DNA from 2 places in the Kitasatospora sp. NBC_00240 genome. Region 2 is predicted to be linked to the other one. Evidence: predicted binding sites of a transcription regulator. Region 2 holds the regulator's gene; the other holds the start of a gene.
What was found. The regulator HrcA, encoded in region 2, represses chaperone genes, less so after heat shock. The targets are predictions, from matches to a motif close to TTNGCACTCNGNNNNNCNGAGTGCNAA.

Region 1: a site for HrcA is predicted at 2,133-2,159, ahead of groL (chaperonin GroEL). Genes of this name have one in related genera too.

Annotation. Positions count from the first base shown of each region.
Region 1 covers NZ_JAPEMU010000001.1:4,465,238-4,476,273, forward strand. The annotation lists gene OG689_RS18795 (hypothetical protein) at 1-195, opposite strand, end outside; gene groL (chaperonin GroEL) at 354-1,976, opposite strand; gene OG689_RS18805 (cold-shock protein) at 2,370-2,573, opposite strand; gene OG689_RS18810 (MoaD/ThiS family protein) at 3,187-3,465, opposite strand; gene thrC (threonine synthase) at 3,496-4,797, opposite strand; SAM riboswitch class I at 4,815-4,948, opposite strand; gene OG689_RS18820 (glucosyl-3-phosphoglycerate synthase) at 5,129-6,160, shown strand; gene OG689_RS18825 (trehalose-6-phosphate synthase) at 6,210-7,679, shown strand; gene otsB (trehalose-phosphatase) at 7,663-8,541, opposite strand; gene OG689_RS18835 (DUF3263 domain-containing protein) at 8,619-8,846, opposite strand; gene OG689_RS18840 (cupin domain-containing protein) at 8,970-9,317, shown strand; gene OG689_RS18845 (extracellular solute-binding protein) at 9,455-10,723, opposite strand; gene OG689_RS18850 (DeoR/GlpR family DNA-binding transcription regulator) at 10,913-11,036, opposite strand, start outside.
Region 2 covers NZ_JAPEMU010000001.1:6,488,527-6,499,562, forward strand. The annotation lists gene hemW (radical SAM family heme chaperone HemW) at 1-981, shown strand, start outside; gene OG689_RS27705 (hypothetical protein) at 1,020-1,343, shown strand; gene OG689_RS27710 (DUF3097 domain-containing protein) at 1,350-2,186, opposite strand; gene OG689_RS27715 (DUF2785 domain-containing protein) at 2,245-3,039, opposite strand; gene OG689_RS27720 (hypothetical protein) at 3,094-3,678, opposite strand; gene htpX (zinc metalloprotease HtpX) at 3,731-4,651, opposite strand; gene hrcA (heat-inducible transcriptional repressor HrcA) at 4,974-5,996, shown strand; gene dnaJ (molecular chaperone DnaJ) at 6,070-7,209, shown strand; gene OG689_RS27740 (16S rRNA (uracil(1498)-N(3))-methyltransferase) at 7,569-8,318, shown strand; gene OG689_RS27745 (S41 family peptidase) at 8,623-11,036, shown strand, end outside.

The DNA.
Region 1 (11,036 bases), 2.0 Mb from region 2:
CTGGACGTCCTGGGCGACCAGCCCGAGCACGAACCCGGTGCCGTCCGGCCACTGCTCCAGCCACCACCGGCGGTGCGTGACGGCGTCCTCGACCAGCGAGACGACGGCGGCTTCCGCCACGTCCCGGGCGCTGAGGTCGGCGAGGATCAGCGCCCTCGCGCTGTGCAGGGCTGCTTCGATTTCAGGGCTGGACATCCGCCCATTGTCCCGCACCGGCCGCTCGCCCCGGCGCCGGGCGGACGGCGAACGCCGGGCAGCGCCGGGGAACGCCGGGCAGCGCCGGGGAACGCCGCGAGGGCGGCCCCCCGAAGGGGACCGCCCTCGCGATCAGAACCGACTGACCCTCGGAAGGATCAGAAGTCCATGTCGCCACCCGGCATGCCGCCGCCCGCGGGGGCACCGGCCTTCTCGGGCTTGTCGGCGATGACGGCCTCGGTGGTGAGGAAGAGCGCCGCGATGGAGGCGGCGTTCTGCAGCGCCGAGCGGGTGACCTTCGCCGGGTCGATGATGCCCGCGGCGATGAGGTCGACGTACTCGTTGGTGGCGGCGTTCAGACCGTGACCGGCGGGGAGGTTGCGCACCTTCTCCACCACGACACCGCCCTCGAGGCCGGCGTTGACCGCGATCTGCTTGATCGGGGCCTCCAGCGCCACGCGGACGATGTTGGCACCGGTGGCCTCGTCGCCCTCCAGCTCCAGCTTGTCGAACGCGACACCGGCCTGCAGCAGCGCGACGCCACCACCGGCGACGATGCCCTCCTCGACGGCGGCCTTCGCGTTGCGGACGGCGTCCTCGATGCGGTGCTTGCGCTCCTTGAGCTCCACCTCGGTCGCCGCGCCGGCCTTGATGACGGCCACGCCGCCGGCCAGCTTGGCGAGGCGCTCCTGGAGCTTCTCGCGGTCGTAGTCCGAGTCGCTGTTCTCGATCTCGGCGCGGATCTGGTTGACCCGACCGGCGACCTGGTCGCTGTCGCCGCCACCGTCGACGATGGTGGTCTCGTCCTTGGTGATGACCACCTTGCGGGCGGTGCCCAGCAGGTCGACGCCGGCGTTCTCCAGCTTGAGGCCGACCTCCTCGGAGATGACGGTGCCACCGGTGAGGATGGCGATGTCGCCGAGCATGGCCTTGCGGCGGTCACCGAAGCCCGGGGCCTTGACGGCGACGGACTTGAAGGTGCCACGGATCTTGTTCACGACCAGGGTCGACAGGGCCTCGCCCTCGACGTCCTCGGCGATGATGACCAGCGGCTTGCCGCTCTGCATGACCTTCTCCAGCAGCGGGAGGAGGTCCTTGACCGAGCCGATCTTGGAGTTGGCGATCAGGATGTAGGGGTCCTCGAACGAGGCCTCCATCCGCTCCAGGTCGGTGGCGAAGTACGCCGAGATGTAGCCCTTGTCGAAGCGCATGCCCTCGGTGAGCTCGAGCTCAAGACCGAAGGTGTTGCTCTCCTCGACGGTGATGACGCCTTCCTTGCCGACCTTGTCCATCGCCTCGGCGATGAGCTCGCCGATCTGGGTGTCGGCGGCGGAGATGGAGGCGGTGGAGGCGATCTGCTCCTTGGTCTCCACGTCCTTGGCCTGGGCGAGCAGCTGGTCGGAGACGGCCTTGACGGCCTTCTCGATACCGCGCTTCAGGGCCATCGGGTTGGCACCGGCGGCAACGTTGCGCAGGCCTTCCTTGACCAGGGCCTGGGCCAGGACGGTGGCGGTGGTGGTGCCGTCGCCAGCGACGTCGTCCGTCTTCTTGGCGACCTCCTTGACGAGCTCGGCACCGATCTTCTCGTAGGGGTCCTCGAGCTCGATCTCCTTGGCGATGGAGACACCGTCGTTGGTGATCGTGGGGGCGCCCCACTTCTTCTCAAGGACGACGTTGCGGCCCTTGGGGCCGAGCGTCACCTTGACAGCGTCGGCAAGCTGGTTCATCCCGCGCTCAAGGCCGCGGCGAGCTTCCTCGTCAAACGCGATGATCTTTGCCATGTGAAGTGGTCCTCCGAGACGGCGGTGAATGCTCGGACCGGAAGGTGCCCGCGACGGACGGCCCTGGTGTGCGGGGGTCCTTTCCCCTACCGCTCCCGGGGGCCTCACCGACCCGGTCCGTTGTCACTCTCAAGCTGTGAGTGCTAACGCCAATGATTAGCACTCCGGCATGGCGAGTGCAAGCCCCGTCGAGGATCCGGCCGGTCGCGTCCCCCCTCCCGCAGCACTCCCGGGGGGCCGGACCGGCACCGACGGCTCCGGTACGCACCATCCGGTCCGCGCCGCCGGGGCCGGACATGCCGGCGGGCCCGCACGACGTGAGTCGTACGGGCCCGCCGGTCGAAGCGGATCACCAGCCCGTGGGCCGAGCCGAGGCTCCGGGGTCCGGAAAGGTCAGACCGCCGCGCGGACCATGTCCGCCTGCGGGCCCTTCTGTCCCTGGGAGATCTCGAACTCGACCCGCTGGCCCTCCTCGAGGGTGCGGTAGCCGTCCATCTGGATCGCGCTGTAGTGGACGAACACGTCCGCACCACCGTCGACCGCGATGAAGCCGTAGCCCTTCTCCGCGTTGAACCACTTGACGGTGCCCTGAGCCATTCCGAACTCCCCTAGTGCTGTGCTGGCCCTTCACGGATCCCGCAGGTCGCGGGCCCGGGTCTGGTTAGAGGCCGGCCCGGGGAACCCCCCCTGAGCGCAGCCGTGCACGCCGCAGTCGCCCGTTCCCGAGCCACCGGACGGTGGCCCTTCGAGCGGGTGAATGCGTCGACCGCGGCTGAATGTATCCGTATCAACGCCCTCTGCAACAGGCCCCACTGCTGGGAATTCACAGCACTCGGCGGGGGGCAGTCCAGGATGAATGTGGAGAAATTCGGCATTTCACGCCGGGCATACCGGACGAATTGCGCAAATCGCAGCAGGAATTCTGACACCTGCCTGACATGTTTCACAGGCACGACACAAGCGCCGGTCTCAGTGGCCGAGCTGGCAAGGTCGTACGGGGCGCCCGCGGGGGCGGAGATCCGCCGGCGGGGGAGGGGGCCCGATCATCGGCTGTCGCACACTTTACTCCGCCGCGGGCGGCCGAATTCCCACCCAAGTGCGGCGAGCCGCCTCCCCGACCGGAAAATGGAATTCCGGACGTGAAGGCGGCTCGTGGGTGCGGGACCCCGCCCGGGCGACCCGGGCGGGCTCGGCGCGCGGCCGATCGGGCTCAGCAGCCGCCGGCCACCGCGGGGATGATCGAGACGCTGGCGCCGTCCTTGATCTCGGTCGCCAGGCCCTCGGCGAAGCGCACGTCGTCGTCGTTCACGTAGATGTTGACGAAGCGGCGCAGCTTGCCCGTGTCGTCGAGCACCCGGGCGGCGATGCCGGCGTGGTTCTTCTCCAGGTCGGCGATGACCTCGGCGAGGGTCGCGCCCTCGGCTGCCACCTCGGCGGCGCCGCCGGTGTAGGTGCGCAGGATGGTCGGGATGCGGACGTTGGCGCTCATGGCGGTGGCTCTCCTAGCGGGGTGGGGGGATCAGGCGGACGCGAGACCGGCCGACCGGAAGGACTCCAGCGTCGGGCGGATGGTCGCGGTCAGACCGGCATCGGCCACCGCGTCCAGGGTCTTGAGGCCGTCGCCGGTGTTGATCGCGACGGTCTCCTTCGCCGGGTCCAGCTGCCCGGTCTCGACCAGCTTCTTGAGCACGCCGATGGTCACCCCGCCGGCGGTCTCCGCGAAGATGCCCTCGGTGCGGGCCAGCAGCTTGATCGCCTCGACCACCTCGGCGTCCGTGACATCCTCGACGGCGCCGCCGGTGCGGCGGGCGATGTCCAGCACGTACGGGCCGTCCGCCGGGTTGCCGATGGCCAGCGACTTGGCGATGGTGTCCGGCTTGACCGGGCGGATCACGTCCCGGCCCGCCTTGAAGGCGGCGGAGACCGGGGAGCAGCCCTCCGCCTGGGCGCCGAAGATCCGGTAGGGCCGGTCCTCGACCAGGCCGAGCTTGATCAGCTCCTGCAGACCCTTGTCGATCTTGGTGAGCTGGGAGCCCGAGGCGATCGGGATCACGATCTGCTCCGGCAGGCGCCAGCCCAGCTGCTCGCAGATCTCGTAGGCCAGGGTCTTGGAGCCCTCGCCGTAGTACGGCCGCAGGTTGACGTTGACGAAGCCCCAGCCCTCGCCGGCCGGGTCGCCGATCAGCTCCGAGCAGAAGCGGTTCACGTCGTCGTAGTTGCCCTCGATGCCGACCAGCTCGCCGCCGTACACCCCGGCCATGACGATCTTGCCCTGCTCCAGGTCGTGCGGGATGAACACGCAGGACTTGAAACCGGCCCGGGCGGCCGCCGCGCCCACCGCACCGGCCAGGTTGCCGGTCGAGGAGCAGGAGAGGGTGGTGAAACCGAACGCGCGGGCCGCCTCGATGGCGCAGGCCACCACGCGGTCCTTGAAGGAGTGGGTCGGGTTGCCCGAGTCGTCCTTGACGTGCAGCTGGGCGGTGAAACCCAGCTCGCGGCCCAGGTTGTCGGCCTTCACCAGCGGGGTCCAGCCCGGGTTCAGATTGGGCTTGGAGGCGACGTCCGCGGGGACGGGCAGCAGCGGGGCGTAGCGCCAGATCGACGCCGGGCCGGCCTCGATCCGCTTGCGCAGGTCGGCCGCCTCGGCGGAACCGAAGTCGTACGCGATCTCCAGCGGGCCGAAACACTCCAGGCACGCGAAGCTCGGGCCGAGCGGGAACCGGGTGCCGCACTCCCGACAGGACAGTGCGGTGGCGGGGCCGAGGTCGACGGAAGCGGTCACGTCTGCGGCGCCGGGAGCGGTGGTCGCGGTGGTAGCCATGATGGCGGAGGCCTCTCTCCTCATCTTCCCCATGACGCGGGCGCGCCACAGGACGGAATTGGCACCTGTCCCGCCACAGTCGCCGAAGCTGCCGTGCGAGAAGGTTGCCGGGACGTCGACGGGCCGTTCCCTCAGTCCCTCTGGATGAGCTCTGTGAAGTTGTGGTCCTGCGCAGCGGGCAACCCCGGCGTGCGAAGGTCTATGCGCTGTACGAAGACTGTATCCGAAGGCGTCAACCGCCAAGCGGTCCGTCCGCCAAGCGAGATGCCCCGGCGAGTGGAACCGCCTCACCCGACCCGCGCCGCCGAGGCGCCCCAGCAAGGAGTGTGCCGTGCCTGCCGAGCTGCCCCCCGCGCTTCTCCCGGAGGTGGCGTCCTGGCTGCGCCGCCGGTCCTGGAGCGCGGCCGACCGACCGGTGCACAGCCTGCTCGCCGCCAAGGAGGCGGCCGGCCCGGCCGGGACGATCAGCGTGGTGCTGCCCGCCCTGGACGAGGAGTCGACCGTCGGAGCCATCGTCTCGGTGATCCGCCGGGAGCTGATGGAGCGTCTGCCGCTGGTCGACGAACTGGTGGTGGTCGACTCGGGCTCGGCGGACCGCACCGCCGAGGTGGCCGCCGAGGCCGGCGCGCGGGTCGTGCACCGGGACGCGATACTGCCCCGGTTGCCCGCCGAGCCCGGCAAGGGCGAGGTGCTCTGGCGCTCCCTGCTGGCCACCTCCGGCGAGATCGTCTGCTTCGTGGACGCCGACCTGCGCGAGTTCGACCCGGCCTTCGTCTCGGGCATCGTCGGCCCGCTGCTGACCGATCCGGGCATCCAGCTGGTCAAGGCGATGTACGACCGGCCGTACGAGCTGCCGGGGGCCGGCGCCGACGGGGACGCCACCATCGACCCGGTCGGCGGCGGCCGGGTCACCGAGCTGGTCGCCCGCCCGCTGCTCAACCTGCACTGGCCGGAACTCGCCGGTTTCGTCCAGCCGCTGGGCGGCGAGTACGCGGCCCGCCGCTCGCTGCTGGAGCGGCTGCCGTTCCCCACCGGCTACGGCGTGGAGCTCGGCCTGCTGGTGGACGCCCTGGAGACGGCCGGCCTGGACGCGCTCGCCCAGGTGGACGTGGGGGTGCGCCACCACCGCCACCAGGACAGCCAGGCGCTCGGCCGGATGGCCGCGACCATCTACCGCACCGCCCTGGAGCGGCTGGACCGCACCCACCGGCTCAAGGCCTCCGCCGACCTGGTGCACCCGCTGCTGACCCAGTTCACCCGGACCGGCGCGGGCTTCACCGCCCGCACCCACCCGGTCGGCGCGCTGGAGCGGCCGCCGATGCACACCGTCCCCGAGTATGTGAGCCGTCACAGCGGGTACTAGCCCGTCTCCAGGAAGTTTGGCGGTGCCGGACCCCGGCAAGGTTCCCATCATGGGCGATCTCACGACGGCACGTTCGAGTCCGACCGGCAGCGCCCCCGTCCTGGTGGCCTCCAATCGTGGTCCGGTGTCCTTCAGCCACCAGGAGGACGGCACCCTGGCCCTGCGCCGGGGCGGCGGCGGCCTGGTCTCCGGGCTCTCCGCCATCGACGACCCGTCCGCGGTCTGGGTCTGCGCGGCGCTCGGCGAGGCCGACCGGGAGGCGGCCCGACAGGCCCCGGACGGCAGGCTGGACCGCGCCGGGCACGAGGTCGGAGGACAGGCCGTCCGGATGCTGGACATCGACCCCGAGACCTTCGCCCGGGCCTACAACGGGGTGGCCAACTCCACCCTGTGGTTCGTCCACCACCTGCTCTACGCCACCCCGACCGAGCCCGCCTTCGACGCGGGCTTCCGCACCGAGTGGCAGGCCTACGAGACCTACAACGCCGCCTTCGCCGACGCGCTCGCCGCCGAGGCCGCCCATGGCGCCGCCGTGCTGGTGCAGGACTACCACCTGTCGCTGGTGCCCGCACTGCTCCGGGCCCGCCGCCCCGACCTGCGGATCGGCCACTTCTCGCACACCCCGTGGGCACCGCCGGACTACTACCGGATGCTGCCGGACGACGTCGCCGAGGCGGTGCTGACCGGCATCCTGGGCGCCGACCGGGCCGGCTTCCTGACCCGCCGATGGGCGCTCGCCTTCGCGGACTGCTGCGCGGACGTGCTCGGCGCCGAGGTCGACCGCGAGGCGCTCACCGTCACCCACGCCGGGCGCACCACCGCACTGGGCGTGCACGCGCTGGGCGCCGACGCCGACTTCCTGCGCGAGCGCTCGCACCGCCCCGACGTCGAGGAGCGGCTGGCCGCCCTGCGGGAGGCCGTGGGCGAGCGCCGCACGATCGTCCGGGTGGACCGCACCGAGCTGAGCAAGAACATCGTCCGCGGGCTGCTGGCCTACCGGCACCTGCTGCGGACCCGCCCCGAGTGGCACGACCGGGTCGTCCACGTCGCCTTCGCCTACCCCTCGCGGACCGACCTGGCCGAGTACCGCGCGTACACGGCCTCGGTGGAGCGGATCGCCGGCGAGATCAACGAGGAGTTCGGCACCGAGGACTGGCAGCCGCTGATCCTGCACGTCAACGACGACTTCCCGCGGTCGCTGGCGGCCTACCGGCTGGCCGACGTGGCGCTGGTCAACCCGATCCGGGACGGCATGAACCTGGTCGCCAAGGAGGTCCCGGTGGTGTCCGACGCGGGCTGCGCGCTGGTGCTCTCCCGGGAGGCCGGCGCCTTCGCCGAACTCGGCGAGGACGCCGTCGCCGTCAACCCGTACGACGTGATCGCCACCGCCGAGGCCCTGCACAGCGCCCTCACCATGCCCGCCGCCGAGCGCACCGAGCGCACCAAGCGGCTGGCCGCGGCGGCCACCGCGCTGCCGCCGCAGCAGTGGTTCCTCGACCAGCTCACCGCGCTGGGCTGACCCCCGGGCCGCCCGGCCGACCGGCCGACAGCCGCTCCACCAGCGCCTCCAGCAGTGCCACCACGCCGGCCGGGCCCGGGACGACCAGGTCCGCCCGGTCGGCGAGGGCGCGCACGGGGGCGTCGCCGACCGCGCCGCTGCAGACCAGCAGGCCCGGCACCCCCTCGGTACGGCCCTTCTCCACCGCCGCGAAGGCCGCCAGGTCGCCCAGGTCGTCCCCGGCGTACAGGACGCCGCGGGCGGCCCGCTCGCGCAGGAAGGCGCTCAGCGCCGCGCCCTTGTCGACGCCCGGCGGGCGCAGCTCCAGCACCAGCCGGCCGGGCTCCACCATCAGCCCGTGCTCGGCGGCCAGCGCGGCCATCGGCTCCCGGAGCAGCTCCAGGACCTCTTCGGGGGCGTCCGCCCGGCGGGTGTGCACGGCCAGCGCCCGGCCCTTGTCCTCCACCCAGGTGCCGGCGCCGGCGCCCAGCGACTCCAGCCGGCCCGGCAGCAGCTCCCGGACCTGCGCCACGCCCGGGTGCGGCGCGGGCGCCCGTACCTCGCCGCTGCCGGCGTCCCAGCGCTCCACGCCGTACTGGCCCAGCACGACCAGACCGGGCACCCGCGCGAGGTCGCCGTACTCGACCGCCAGCGCCGCCGGCCGGCCGGTCACCACCACCAGCGATCCCACCAGCGGCGCCAGGGCCGTCAGGGCGGCGGCCGCCCGGGGGTGGGCGCGGGCGGCGGCGGGGTCGGGGACGATCGGGGCCAGCGTCCCGTCGAAGTCGAAGGCCGCGACGGCCCCGCCGGGGTCGGCGAGCAGCGCCGCCAGCCCCTCGCGTCCAGCAGCGGTAACCGGCTCCGGCAACTCGATGATGGCCATGCCCCGACCCTACCCAGGGCCCCGCGCGGCACACCGCGCCGCGCGCGGGCGCTCCCAGGGCGGGCCGCCGGGGACGGTCAGCGCGCCTCGCGCTTGCGCTCGCGGATCCGGCGCAGCCGGTTGACCAGCAGCGGGTCGCGGGCGAGCGCCTCCGGGCGGTCGAGCAGGGCGTTCAGCAGCTGGTAGTAGCGGGTGCTCGACAGGCCGAGCTCCTCGCGGATCGCCCGCTCCTTGGCGCCGGCCGTCCGCCAGGGCCTGGCCTCCAGGGCCAGGACGGCCAGGTCGCGCGCTCCGAGTTCGGGCACCGCCGCCACCTCCGCATCCGTCGGCCGGGCCCCGTCCGGGCCCTACGAGGTGTCATTCTCCCCCGGCGGTCCGACACACTGTGGCGCCCCCGTCGGCGGGCGCGGCCGGGTTAGCGTCGGGGCATGACCGACAGCTTCGCCGTGCACATCCCGAGCGCCGAGCTCGAACCCGACCCGCTCGACCCCGCCCAGATCGTCTCCGGCACCCCCGAGGTGTCCGGAAGGGTGCTCTGGGAGTCCGAGGACGGCCGCCAGCTGCGCGGGATCTGGCAGATCACCCCGGGGGTGGTCACCGACACCGAGGCCGACGAGCTCTTCGTGGTGCTCAGCGGCCGGGCCACCATCGCCTTCGAGGGCGGCCCGACGCTGGAGGTGGGCCCCGGCGACGCCGCGGTGCTGCACGCCGGCGACCGGACCACCTGGACGGTGCACGAGACGCTCCGCAAGGCGTACGCCCTGACTCTCGCCTGATCCCCGCGCCTGATCCCGCGTCCGACCGCATGGAGCCCGCACGGAACGCCGGCGCAGACCGACCGGCGCGGACCGACCGGCGCAGACCGACCGGCCGGCCCGGACCCCGATCCCGGGGCCCGGGCCGGCCGCCGTGGTCAGCGGACCCGCTTGGCCTCCGCGACCGCCGCCTCCTGCAGGCCGCCCAGCACCTGCTTGGCGTCGCCGGTGACCGCCTGCGCGATCTCCTTCTTGATCTTGCTGCTGACCTGCTCCCAGGCGGGGTCGCCGAGCGGGTAGAAGCTGGCGTTCGGCAGCACCGCGAGGAACTGCTTGAGGTCCTCGTGCTTCCCGTTGCTGCTCATCTCCGCCAGCGTGTCCTGGGTGACCGGCAGCAGGTTGTACTTCTCGTCGAACGCGAGCGTGTTCTGCTTCGCGTACACGAAGTTGAGGAGCTGCTTGATCTCCAGCTTGTGACCGTTCGCCTTGAACGCCATCATCCAGTCGGCCACCCCGAGGGTGCCGGTCTTCCCCACGCCGTCCTTGCGCGGGATGGCCGCCGTACCGAAGTCGATCTTCGCGGCGGTGGCCTTGCCCAGCAGCGAGGGGTGGCCGTTGAGCATCGCCACCTTGCCGGTCGCGAAGTCGTTGAAGGCGGTCTTGCGGTCGACCGTGCCGGGGTCGGGGTAGGTCAGATGGGCCTCGACCAGGTTGGAGCGCAGCCAGCCGAAGGTGGCGAGGTTCTGCGGACTGTCGATGCTGTAGTTGCCGACGTCGTCGGAGAGCGCGCCGCCGCCGCTCATCGCCCACATCATCGACTCGCCCTGGGCCTCCTCGGGCCCGAGCGGCAGCGCGTACGGGGTCACCCCCGGCACCTTGGCCTTGATCTTGTCGGCGTCCGCCTTGAGCTCGGACCAGGTGGCCGGCGGCGCGGTGATGCCCGCCTTCTGAAAGATCGTCTTGTTGTAGAAGAACACCCGCGAGGAGGAGACGAAGGGGATGCCGTACTGGGTGCCGAGCACCTGCCCGGCGTGGGCGAAGCCCTCGCTGATGTTGGCCTGGGTCTCCATCGAGAGCACGTCGGCGGCGGGGTAGAGCCGCTTGGCCGCGACCTGGTCGGCGAAGCCGCCGGTCTGCACGAGGTCGGGCGAGGAGCCGCTCCTGATCAGCTCGGCGACCCGCTTGTCGATGTCGTTCCAGCTCACCACCTCGACCTTGACCTTGATCTTGGGGTTGGCGGCCTCGAAGCGCCGGGCCAGATCCTCCCAGTAGGGCCGGGAACTGGTCGCCTCGTCGTCGCCGTAGTCGGCAGCGACCAGCTTCAGCGTCACGTCGGAGCCCGAGGCCCCGCCGCAGCCGGTCAGCAGCAGCGCGCCGACGACCGCCGAACCGATCAGCCGGAGGGACCCGTGGGCACGCCTGTTCACTGCGATGTACCGCCTTCTTGGGGGGAGATTGGCGGTAACACTCCCAAAGCGGACTCCCGGAGGTCCAGACCTCACGGAGGTAGTTATCGAAGTGCCGGATCACGTTGCAGCACGCGCAATGGCAATCAGGTGATTCGGGACAGAACACCCGTCCGTCCGTTCGGGGTTCGAATGGTCATCTCGCCGCGTTCAGGCCGTGATCACCTGTACGCCGGCCTCCGTGAAGGCGGCGGCCAGCTCCTCGTCCACCTCGGTGTCGGTGACCAGGGTGGAGATCCGGTCCAGTCCGCAGATCCGGGCGAAGACCCGGCGA
Region 2 (11,036 bases):
GGCGACGCGGACGTCCCGGTGCGGACGGTCTTCCTCGGCGGCGGCACCCCCACCCTGCTGCCCGCCCGCGACCTGGTGCGGATGCTCGCGGCGATCCGCGAGGAGTTCGGGCTCGCGCCCGGCGCGGAGGTCACCACCGAGGCGAACCCGGAGTCGGTCGACCCCGCCTACCTCGCCGAACTGCGCGAGGGCGGCTTCAACCGGATCTCCTTCGGCATGCAGAGCGCCCGCCCGCACGTCCTGCAGCTGCTCGACCGCCACCACACCCCCGGCCGGCCCGAGGCCTGCGTGGCCGAGGCCAGGGCGGCCGGCTTCGAGCACGTCAACCTGGACCTGATCTACGGCACCCCCGGCGAGTCGGATGACGACTGGCGGGCCTCGCTGGACGCCGCCATCGGCGCGGGCCCCGACCACGTCTCCGCGTACTCGCTGATCGTCGAGGACGGCACCAAGCTCGCCGCCCGGGTCAAGCGCGGCGAGCTGCCGATGATCGACGACGACGTGCACGCCGACCGCTACCTGATCGCCGACGAGGCGCTCGGCAAGGCCGGGTTCGGCTGGTACGAGGTCTCCAACTGGGCCACCGACGAGGCCGCTCGCTGCCGCCACAACGAGCTGTACTGGACCGGCGCCGACTGGTGGGGCGCCGGCCCCGGCGCGCACAGCCACGTCGGCGGCGTCCGCTGGTGGAACGCCAAGCACCCGGCCGCGTACGCCCAGGCCCTGGCCGAGGGCCGCACGCCGGGCCAGGGCCGCGAGGTGCTCCCGGCGGCGGACCGTCGGGTCGAGCGCATCCTGCTGGAGCTGCGGCTGGTCGAGGGCTGCCCGCTCTCCCTGCTCGCCCCGGCCGGCCTGGAGGCCGCCGAGCGGGCGCTGGCCGACGGCCTGCTCGACGCCGGCGCCTTCGAGGGGGGCCGGGCCGTCCTGACCCTGCGGGGGCGGCTGCTGGCGGACGGCGTCGTGCGTGACCTGGTGGACTGAATCCCGTTGACGTGGGAGCAGCCTTCCGAAGGAGTTGGATGACCGCCGTGGAGGCCCGCGTGCGGGGGATCTTCGAGGATCTTGAGGTTCCCGAGGGATTCAAGGCCGAGCTTGTCTCAAGGACGAGCGCCCATCGTGACGATCGGATCAAGCGCGAGATGTACGCCGGAGGCACCAGCCCCGTCCATCTGATCGTCGACCCGATCAGGGGTGTCTGCGTGCTCCTCACCGAGCCCGGTCGGGCGACGGCCTCGGGCCTGCCGGACCACCTCTCCGAGCGGACGACCAAGTTCGGCGAACCCGTTCCGGTGGGGCTGCTCGGGGTGACGCTCGACACCTCCGAGTTCCAGACGTACGCCTGAGGCCGCTCAGTCCTCGGTGAGCGTCACGAAGTCGATCAGTTCCTCGACCCGGCCCAGCAGGGCCGGGTCGAGGTCGCGGTAGGAGTTCACCGAGGCGAGGATCCGCTTCCAGGCGGCCGGGGTGTCCACCGGCCAGCCGAGCCGGCGGCAGACGCCCTCCTTCCAGGACTCCCCGCGCGGCACCTGCGGCCAGCCGGGGATGCCGACGCTGGCCGGCTTCACGGCCTCCCAGACGTCGATGTACGGGTGGCCGACGACGAGCACCGAGGAGCCGGTGACCTGGCCGGCGATCCGGTGCTCCTTGGTGCCCGGCAGCAGGTGGTCGACCAGCACGCCGAGGCGCCGGCCCGGGCCGGGGGCGAACTCGTTGACGATCGCGGGCAGGTCGTCGATGCCCTCCAGGTACTCCACCACCACGCCCTCGATCCGCAGGTCGTCGCCCCAGACCCGTTCGACCAGCTCGGCGTCGTGCCGGCCCTCCACGTAGATCCGCGACTCACGGGCGACCCGGGCCCGGGCGCCGGGCACCGCCACCGAGCCGGACGCCGTCCGGCCCGGCCCCTTCGCGGGCGCGGGCGTCGCGCCGGCCGGGCGGACCAGGGTGACCACCCGCCCCTCCAGCAGGAAGCCGCGCGGGCCCATCGGGAACACCCGCTGCTTGCCGAAGCGGTCCTCCAGCGTGACGGTCAGGCCCTCCGCCGTCTTCTCGCACCGCACCACCGCCCCGCAGAAACCGGTGGCCGCCTCCTCCACCACGAGGTCCCGCTCGGCGGGCACCTCGGGTGCGGGCTGCTGCCGCTTCCACGGCGGGGTCAGGTCCGGGCCGTAACTCCTGCTGCGCATCCTCGGACTATACGAAACCCGCCGTCAACCCACCCACGGGGCACGCGCACCGGGCGGCTCACCCGAGATACGGCGTCACCGTCGAGAGCACCTCGGCGAGCCGCGCCAGCAGCGCCGCACGATGCGTCAGCGCCACCGCGTCGCCCGTCCCGTGCGGCCCCGGGCGCACGCCGCGGTCGGCCAGCAGGTAGAGCATCCGCAGGGTGCGCATGGTGTTGGAGGCGTACGCGGGGACGGGCCCGGGCGTGCCGGCCGCGAAGTCGGCGGCGACCGCGTCGAGCCAGCCGACCGACTGTTCCCCGGTCAGTTCGGGACGGGTCAGGGTCAGGGCCAGCGCCCGGGCGAGCCGGTCGTCCTCCTGTGCGTCCCACACGTGGGTGGCGGGGGTCAGCAGACGGGCCGCGCCGAGGTCGAGCAGCGGCGCCGGCGCGACCTGCGGGTGGCGTCCGAGGGCGCCCAGCAGGTCGGCGCCGTGGGCCACCGCGTGCAGCCAGCCGAGCGCCGGGTCGTAGCCGCGCAGGTCCGCCTCGGCGGGGTACCAGTCGGCGAACGCCGTGACCCAACGGGCCTCGTGGTCGCCGTTCCTGACGAGGTCGGCGAGGACCAGCGCGGCGAAGCTCCGGGCCTGGATCTCCGGGTCGGTCAGCCGCGCGGCCATCGTGTCGCCCAGGCCGCGTCGCAGCTCCGGGTCCAGTCCGGGGGTCCGGCGGGCCAGCAGGGTGTACGCCTGCTCGTCGCGGAGCGCCGGGTCGGGCGAGCGCAGGGCCTCGACGAGTCCGGCGACCAGCGCGGCCGGGGAGCCGTCGGCGGGCCGGGCCGTGCCGTGGTCCATGATCTGCTGCCAGTCGGTCATGACCGGCAACGGTAGGGCCCGGACGGCGCCGGTACCAGGGGATTCCGGGACGGCTCAGAGCCCCGGCGCACCCCAGACCGGGAACCAGCGGGAGAGGTCCGACTCGACCCGTAGGTCGTTGCCGAGCATCGCCTTGATCTGCAGCTCCAGCGGGCTGTTGCGCCGCTCGCCCCCGCCGGGCATCGGCGCGAAGGGGTAGAAGGTGCCGCGCTTGTACAGGTACACCAGAGCCAGGGACTGCCCGGCGGTGTCGCGGAAGGCCACCAGGGAGCAGAGCAGTTGCGGGCCGAAGCCGTTCGCCTCCAGCTCGCTGTTGACCGCGTGCAGGTCGTTGACCAGCTCCGGCAGTTCCTCGGGTGAGTGCCGGGCCAGCAGCCAGGAGTAGCCGTAGCCGTCCTGGCTCGCCTCCACGGGGACGCCGCCGCGGTCGGTGTCGGCGTCCAGCAGTGCGCGGACCTGGCGCTCCACCTCGCCGAAGGCGCCGCCCTCGACCGCCGCGAAGCAGACCGAGCCGAGGCCGGTGGGCCGGAAGTCGGTGGCGGCCTCCAGGGTCAGCGCGGCCGACGGTACGCCGAAGAGCTGGTCGAGGTCGGGCCGGACCGGCTTGCTGCGGCCGAACAGGGTGTCCAGGAATCCCATGGGGCTGCTCCACGGTCGATGGGCGGGCTGGGAGGCGTCGTCCCGGGGCCGGTCACCGGTTGAGGTCGGTCGAGATCCGCGCGAGCTGTTCCAGCCGCTTCTCCAGCGACGGGTGGGTGGAGAACAGCTGGGTGGCGGCCTCCCGGGCGCTCAGCGCGGGGGCGAAGTAGAAGGCGTTGTACGGCTGCGCCTGGCGCAGGTCCCTGGTGGGGATGGCGGCGATCTGGCCGGTCACCTTGGTCAGGGCGGAGGCCAGCGCGCTGGGGCGGCCGGTCAGCTGGGCGGCGGCCCGGTCGGCGGCCAGTTCGCGGTAGCGGGACAGCAGCCGGGTCAGCAGGAAGCTGATCGCGTACACGACCATCGAGACCAGCGGGATGATCAGCATCGCGATGGCGGCGTTCTGGTCGTTGCTGTTGCGGTTGCCGCCCATCAGCCCGCTGTACATGGCCATCCGGGTCATCGCGCCGGCCAGCACGCCGAGGAATCCGGCGACCGTCATGACCGCGACGTCCCGGTGGGCGACGTGCGAGAGTTCGTGGGCGAGGACGCCCTCCAGCTCCTCCGGCTCCAGCCGGCGCAGCAGGCCGGTGGTGACGCAGACCACGGACTTCTCGGGTTTGCGGCCGGTGGCGAAGGCGTTCGGCATGTCGTTCTGCGAGACCGCGACCCTGGGTTTGGGCATGTCGGCGAGCGCGCAGAGCCGGTCAATGGTGCCGTGCAGCTGGGGGTACTGCTCGGGGGTGACCTCGTGGGCGCCCATCGCCCGTTCGGTGATCTTGTCGCTGAACCAGAACTGGGCGACGAACAGGCCGCCCGAGATCAGCACGATGATCGGCCAGGCCCCGCGCAGCAGCACGATGAGCAGACCGGTGAAGCCCACGTACAGGAGGCCGATCACGAACATGGTGGCGACCATCCGGCCGGTCAGTCCACGGTCGGGCGCGAAACGGGTGTGCTGGCCTGAGGTCGACATCGCTGCTCCTCGCATTCGCCGGTTGCCTTCGATGCTGCCACCTGGCGGGGCGAGCGGCATCACCCCGCGCGGGGCGGTGCGTGCAGGATCACCACCGACGGGCCGTTCCTGCCGTCGAGCCCGGGCCTTACACTGGCAGGTACGGTTCTGGCACTCGACTGTCCTGAGTGCCAGGCGGCCCACAGCGGGTGATCCACCGGGTGACCCAGACCGAGTCATAACGGACAACGTGCGAAGACGGAGGTGCGTGCCCATGGCCAACGAGCGCAGGGCGGACGATCGCAAGTCCGACACCAGGCACCTCGACGGCAGGCAGCTCGACGTGCGTCCGCTGGACGACCGCAAGCTCGCGGTGCTGCGCGCGATCGTCCAGGACTACGTCGGCACCGAGGAGCCGGTCGGCTCCAAGGCCCTGGTCGAGCGGCACAGTCTCGGGGTCTCCCCGGCGACCGTGCGCAACGACATGGCGGCCCTGGAGGAGGACGGCTACATCCAGCAGCCGCACACCAGTGCCGGACGGATCCCCACCGACAAGGGCTACCGGCTCTTCGTCGACCGCCTCGCCGAGGTGAAGCCGATGACCGCGCCCGAGCGGCGTGCGATCCGGCACTTCCTGGACGGCGCGGTGGACCTGGACGACGTGGTCGCCCGTACGGTCCGGCTGCTCGCGCAGCTGACCCGGCAGGTCGCCGTCGTGCAGTACCCCTCGCTCTCACGTTCGACCGTGCGGCACATCGAGCTGGTCGCCCTGGCGCCGGCGAAGGTGATGCTCGTCCTGATCACCAACACCGGCCGGGTCGAGCAGCGGATGGTCGACTGCCCGGGCACGGTCGGCGAGACCGTCCTGGCGGACCTGCGGGCCCGGATCAACGCCCGGGCCGTCGGGCAGCGGCTGCCGGACGTCCCCGAGCTGCTGGAGGCCCTGCCGGCGGCCTTCGAAGCGCCCGACCGCCCGACCGTCACCACCGTGCTGGCGACCCTCTTCGAGGCGCTCGCCGAGCAGAACGAGGAGCGGATCATGCTGGCCGGCACGGCCAACCTGACCCGCTTCGGGCACGACTTCCCGCTCACCATCCAGCCGGTGCTGGAGGCCCTGGAGGAGCAGGTCGTCCTGCTCCGCCTGCTGGGTGAGACCGGCGACGCCGGGATGATGGTCCGGATCGGCCGGGAGAACGCGTACGAAGGGCTCAATTCCACCTCGGTCGTCTCGGTCGGTTACGGTTCGGGCGACGAGAGTGTGGCGAAGCTGGGCGTGATCGGTCCGACTCGGATGGACTACCCGGGCACAATGGGGGCGGTGCGAGCGGTGGCACGGTACGTGGGCCAGATCCTGGCCGAGTCGTAGAACAGCGCCGTTGGACCTCCAACGGTGACAACCAGTCGCAGCACTTCTAGAGGCGGAACAAGCGGAGCATTTGGTGGCCACGGACTACTACGCGGTACTCGGCGTCCGACGGGATGCGGGGCAGGACGAGATCAAGAAGGCGTTCCGGCGCCTTGCCCGTGAACTGCACCCGGACGTCAACCCGGACCCGAAGACGCAGGAGCGGTTCAAGGAGATCAACGCCGCCTACGAGGTGCTCTCGGACCCGGCCAAGCGCCAGGTCTACGACCTCGGCGGCGACCCCCTCTCCCCGAACGGCGGCGGCGCGGGCGGGTTCGGCGCGGGCGCGGCCGGATTCGGCTTCTCCGACATCATGGACGCGTTCTTCGGCGCCGCATCCGGCCAGCGCGGGCCCCGCTCGCGCACCCGGCGCGGCCAGGACGCGATGATCCGGCTGGAGATCACCCTGGAGGAGGCCGCTTTCGGCACCACCAAGGAACTCCAGGTCGACACCGCCGTCACCTGCACCACCTGTTCCGGCGAGGGGGCGGCCCCCGGCACCTCCGCGCAGACCTGTGACATGTGTCGCGGCAAGGGCGAGGTCTCCCAGGTCACCCGGTCCTTCCTGGGCCAGGTCATGACCTCCCGCCCGTGCCCGCAGTGCCAGGGCTTCGGCACCGTCGTGCCCACTCCCTGCCCGGAGTGCGCGGGCGACGGCCGGGTCCGCGCCCGCCGGACGCTCACCGTCAAGATCCCGGCCGGGGTCGACAACGGCACCCGGATCCAGCTGGCCGGCGAGGGCGAGGTCGGCCCCGGTGGCGGCCCCGCCGGCGACCTGTACGTGGAGATCGCCGAGACCGCGCACCCGACCTTCCAGCGGCGCGGCGACGATCTGCACTGCACGGTCACCATCCCGATGACGGCGGCCTCGCTCGGCACCCAGGTGCCGCTGCAGACCCTGGACGGGCTGGAGGAGGTCGACATCCGGCCCGGCACCCAGTCCGGCCAGTCGATCCCGTTGCACGGGCGGGGCATCACCCACCTCCGCGGCGGCGGCCGGGGCGACTTGATAGTGCATGTCGAGGTGCAGACGCCCACCAAGCTCGACCCCGAGCAGGAGGAGCTGCTGCGCCGCCTGGCGCTGCTGCGCGGCGAGGAGCGCCCCTCGGGGACCTTCGCCCCCGGCCAGCAGGGCCTGTTCTCCCGGCTGAAGGACGCCTTCAACGGCCGCTGAGCCGTCGAGCCGGCCGGGCGCAGAGCGCGGCAGCGGCCCGTGTCCCCTACGACGGGGGCGCGGGCCGCTGTCACCCCCGCGCGGGCCGGTGAGGGCGCGCCCCCTGGGTGCTCCGCGAGCCGGGACGGTCTTGCGCGCTCCCCGGCGTGCGTCACCGCTCCGGCTCGGGGCAGCACCTCGCGCCCCACGCCCGCGCCCCACCCCACCACGCCCGCGCCCCACCCCCCCACGCCCGCGCCCCACCCCCCACGCCCGCGCCCCACCCCCCCCACGCCCGCGCCCCACCCCCCCACACCCGAGCACCAGTACCGCAGCGCCCGCACCAGCACCGCGGCGCCAGCCCCCGGAGGCAGACCCCGATGACCGCACCCGTGTTCGTCACCGACTCCGCGCGGCTCGACGGCGCCGCCGCCGGCACGGTGGTCCGCCTGGACGGCCCCGAGGGCCGGCACGCCGCCGCCGTGAAGCGGCTGGAGCCCGGCGAGGCGGTCACCCTCGCGGACGGCCTCGGCCTCGGCGTGGACGGCATCGTCGCGGCCGTGCACGGCAAGGACGCGATCGACGTCACGGTCGTCGAGGTGCGCCGCGCGCCCGAGCCGTCCCCGCGGATCGTGGTCGTCCAGGCCCTGCCCAAGGGCGACCGGGGCGAGCTCGCGGTCGAGACCATGACCGAGGTCGGCGTCGACGTGGTGATCCCGTGGCCGGCCTCCCGCTGCATCACCCAGTGGAAGGGCGACCGGGGCGCCAAGGCGCTCGCCAAGTGGCGGGCCACCGCCCGGGAGGCGGGCAAGCAGTCCCGCCGGCTGCGGTTCCCCGAGGTCCGCGACCCGATGACGACCCGCCAGCTGGCGCCGTTGCTGGCCGGGTCCGCGTTCGCCGCCGTCCTGCACGAGGACGGCGCCGAGCCGCTCGCGGCCGCCACGCTGCCCCCGGCCGGCGACCTGGTGCTGATCGTCGGCCCCGAGGGCGGGGTCTCCCCGGAGGAGCTGGCCGCCTTCGCCGAGGCCGGCGCGGGGCCCTACCGGCTCGGCCCTTCCGTCCTGCGCACCTCGACGGCGGGGGTGGCGGCCGGCGCCCTGCTGCTCGGGCGGACCGGGCGCTGGTCCTGACCCTGCGCCGCGCCTGGCCCTGCGCCGCGCCTGGCCCTGCGCCGCGGCTGAACGGGCGGGCGCCCCGGGCCCGTCGGGGCCGGGCCGGACGCGAACGGCCGCCCGCCGGGCGGCGCGACCGTCCCCCGGTCGGCCCATGACCGACCCGCCGCCGACGCGCGACCGGCTCGCGACCGGCCCGCCGCCGACCTGCGGCCGGGCACGCTCCGGGGCTCGGCCGGTCCCCGCGGCGGGGGTCGCCCACCCAGGTTCGCTGTCGAAGAAAACGCTTCGTACTGTGCGTGCACATGCATAAAGTGACGCCGTGACCGAACCCCACAGCACCCTCGTGGGCGCGTACCTGCGCCACCCCCACCTGCACGGCGACCTGATCACCTTCGTCGCCGAGAACGACATCTGGCTGGCCCCGCTCGACGGTGGCCGGGCCTGGCGGCTGACCGCCGATCAGGTCCCGGTCTCGCACCCCAGATTCTCCCCGGACGGCCGGCACATCGCCTGGACGTCGACCCGGGACGGCGCCCCCGAGATCCACCTGGCACCGGTCGAGGGCGGCCCGGCCCGCCGGCTGACGTACTGGGGCAGCGGCCAGACCAGGATGCGCGGCTGGACGGCGGACGGCCGCCCGATCGCCACCACCACGGCCGGCCAGGAGACCCTGCGGCGCAGCTGGGCGTTCGCCGTCCCGCTGGACGGCGGCGAGCCCGCCCGGCTGCCGTACGGGCCGGTCGGCGGCCTGGCGCAGGAGCCCGAAGCCGGGGGCAGGGTGCTGCTGCTGTCCGCTTGGAGCCGCGAGCCCGCGCACTGGAAGCGCTACCGCGGCGGCACGGCCGGCAAGCTGTGGATCGGCACCGAGGAGTTCACCCGGGTGCACGCCGGGCTGGGCGGCAACATCGAGTCCCCGCTCTGGGTCGGTGACCGGATCGCCTTCCTCTCCGACCACGAGGGCGCGGGCCGGCTCTACTCCAGCCTCCCGGACGGCAGCGACCTGCGGGCCCACACCACCGCCGAGGACGGCTTCTACGCCCGCAACGCCACCACCGACGGCGCCCGGGTGGTCTGGCACAGCGCGGGCGACCTCTGGATCCTGGACGACCTGGACGGCGCCGCGCCGCGCCGCCTGGACATCCGGCTGGCCGGCCCCGCGACCGGCCGCCGGCCGCGCCCGGTCAGCGCCGCGCACTGGCTGTCGAGCGCGGCCCCGGACCGCACCGGCCGGGCCAGCGCCGTGGTGGTGCGCGGCAGCGTGCACTGGCTGACGCACCGTGAGGGCCCGGCCCGGGTGCTGGACGAGACGCCGGGCGTCCGGGCCCGGCTGGCCCGGGTGGTGCCGGGCGAGGACGGCGCCCAGGGCGTGCTCTGGGTGACCGACGCCGAGGGTGACGACGCCCTCGAGTACGCCCCGGCGGTGCTCGGCGCGGAGCGGCGCCGGCTGGCCGCCGGGCAGCTCGGCCGGGTGCTCGGCCTGGTCGTCTCGCCGGACGGCAAGCAGCTGGCGGTCGCCTCGCACGACGGCCGGGTGCTGCTGGTGACGCTCGCCGACGGCGCCGTGCACGAGCTGGCCCGCAGCACCGACGGCGAGGTCAACGGGCTGGTGTTCAGCCCCGACTCGGCCTGGCTGGCCTGGTCGCAGCCGGCGCTCGGGCCGTGGTCGCTGCGCCAGATCGTGCTCGCGAACCTGGCCACCCGGTCGGTCGGCGAGGCCACTCCGCAGCGGTTCGTCGACACCTCGCCGGCCTTCACCGCGGACGGCAAGCACCTCGCGTTCCTGTCGGTGCGCAACTTCGACCCGGTGTACGACGCGCACGTCTTCGACCTGTCCTTCCCCAACGGCTGCCGCCCGTACCTGATCACACTGGCCGCCGACACGCCGTCCCCGTTCGGCCCGCAGCGCGCCGGCCGGCCGTTCGGCGGCGAGGACGACGACGCCAAGGGCAAGAAGGCGGACGCCGAGGACGGCTCGGACACGACCCCCGTCACCCGCGTCGACCTGGACGGCATCGCGGACCGGATCATCCCCTTCCCGGTCGAGGGCGGCCGCTTCGGCAGCCTGCGCGCGGCCAAGGACGGCGTGCTCTGGACCAGGCTGCCGCTGCTCGGCGAACTCGGCGACGAGGCGGCCTCGCTGGAGGACGAGCGGCCGCGTCCGGTGCTGGAGCGGTTCGACTTCAAGAAGCTGCGCGCCGAGGAGCTGGTCGCCGGACTGGACTCGTTCTCCGTCACCGGGGACGGCGGCCGGCTGGCGGTGCTGGACGAGGGACAGTTGCGGATCGTCCCGGCCGACCACAAGGCGGCGGGGGAGGACGACGAGACCGATGTGGACCTCTCCCGGCTGCGGGTCACCGTCGACCCGGCGGCCGAGTGGCGGCAGATGTTCGACGAGAACGGCCGCATCATGCGCGACAACTTCTGGCGCGCGGACATGGGCGGCTTCGACTGGGCGGGCGCGCTGGCCCGCTACCGGCCGCTGGTGGATCGGCTCGGCTCGCACGACGACCTGGTCGACCTGCTCTGGGAGGTCCAGGGCGAGCTGGGCACCTCGCACGCGTACGTGACCCCGTACGGCACCGGCACCGAGGCCGCCCGCCGGCAGGGCCTGCTCGGCGCGGACCTCGTGAAGGACGGCGAGGTCTGGCGGATCGAGCGGATCCTGCCCGGCGAGTCCTCCGACCCGCGGGCCCGTTCGCCGCTGGCCGCGCCCGGCGCCGCCGTCCGCCCGGG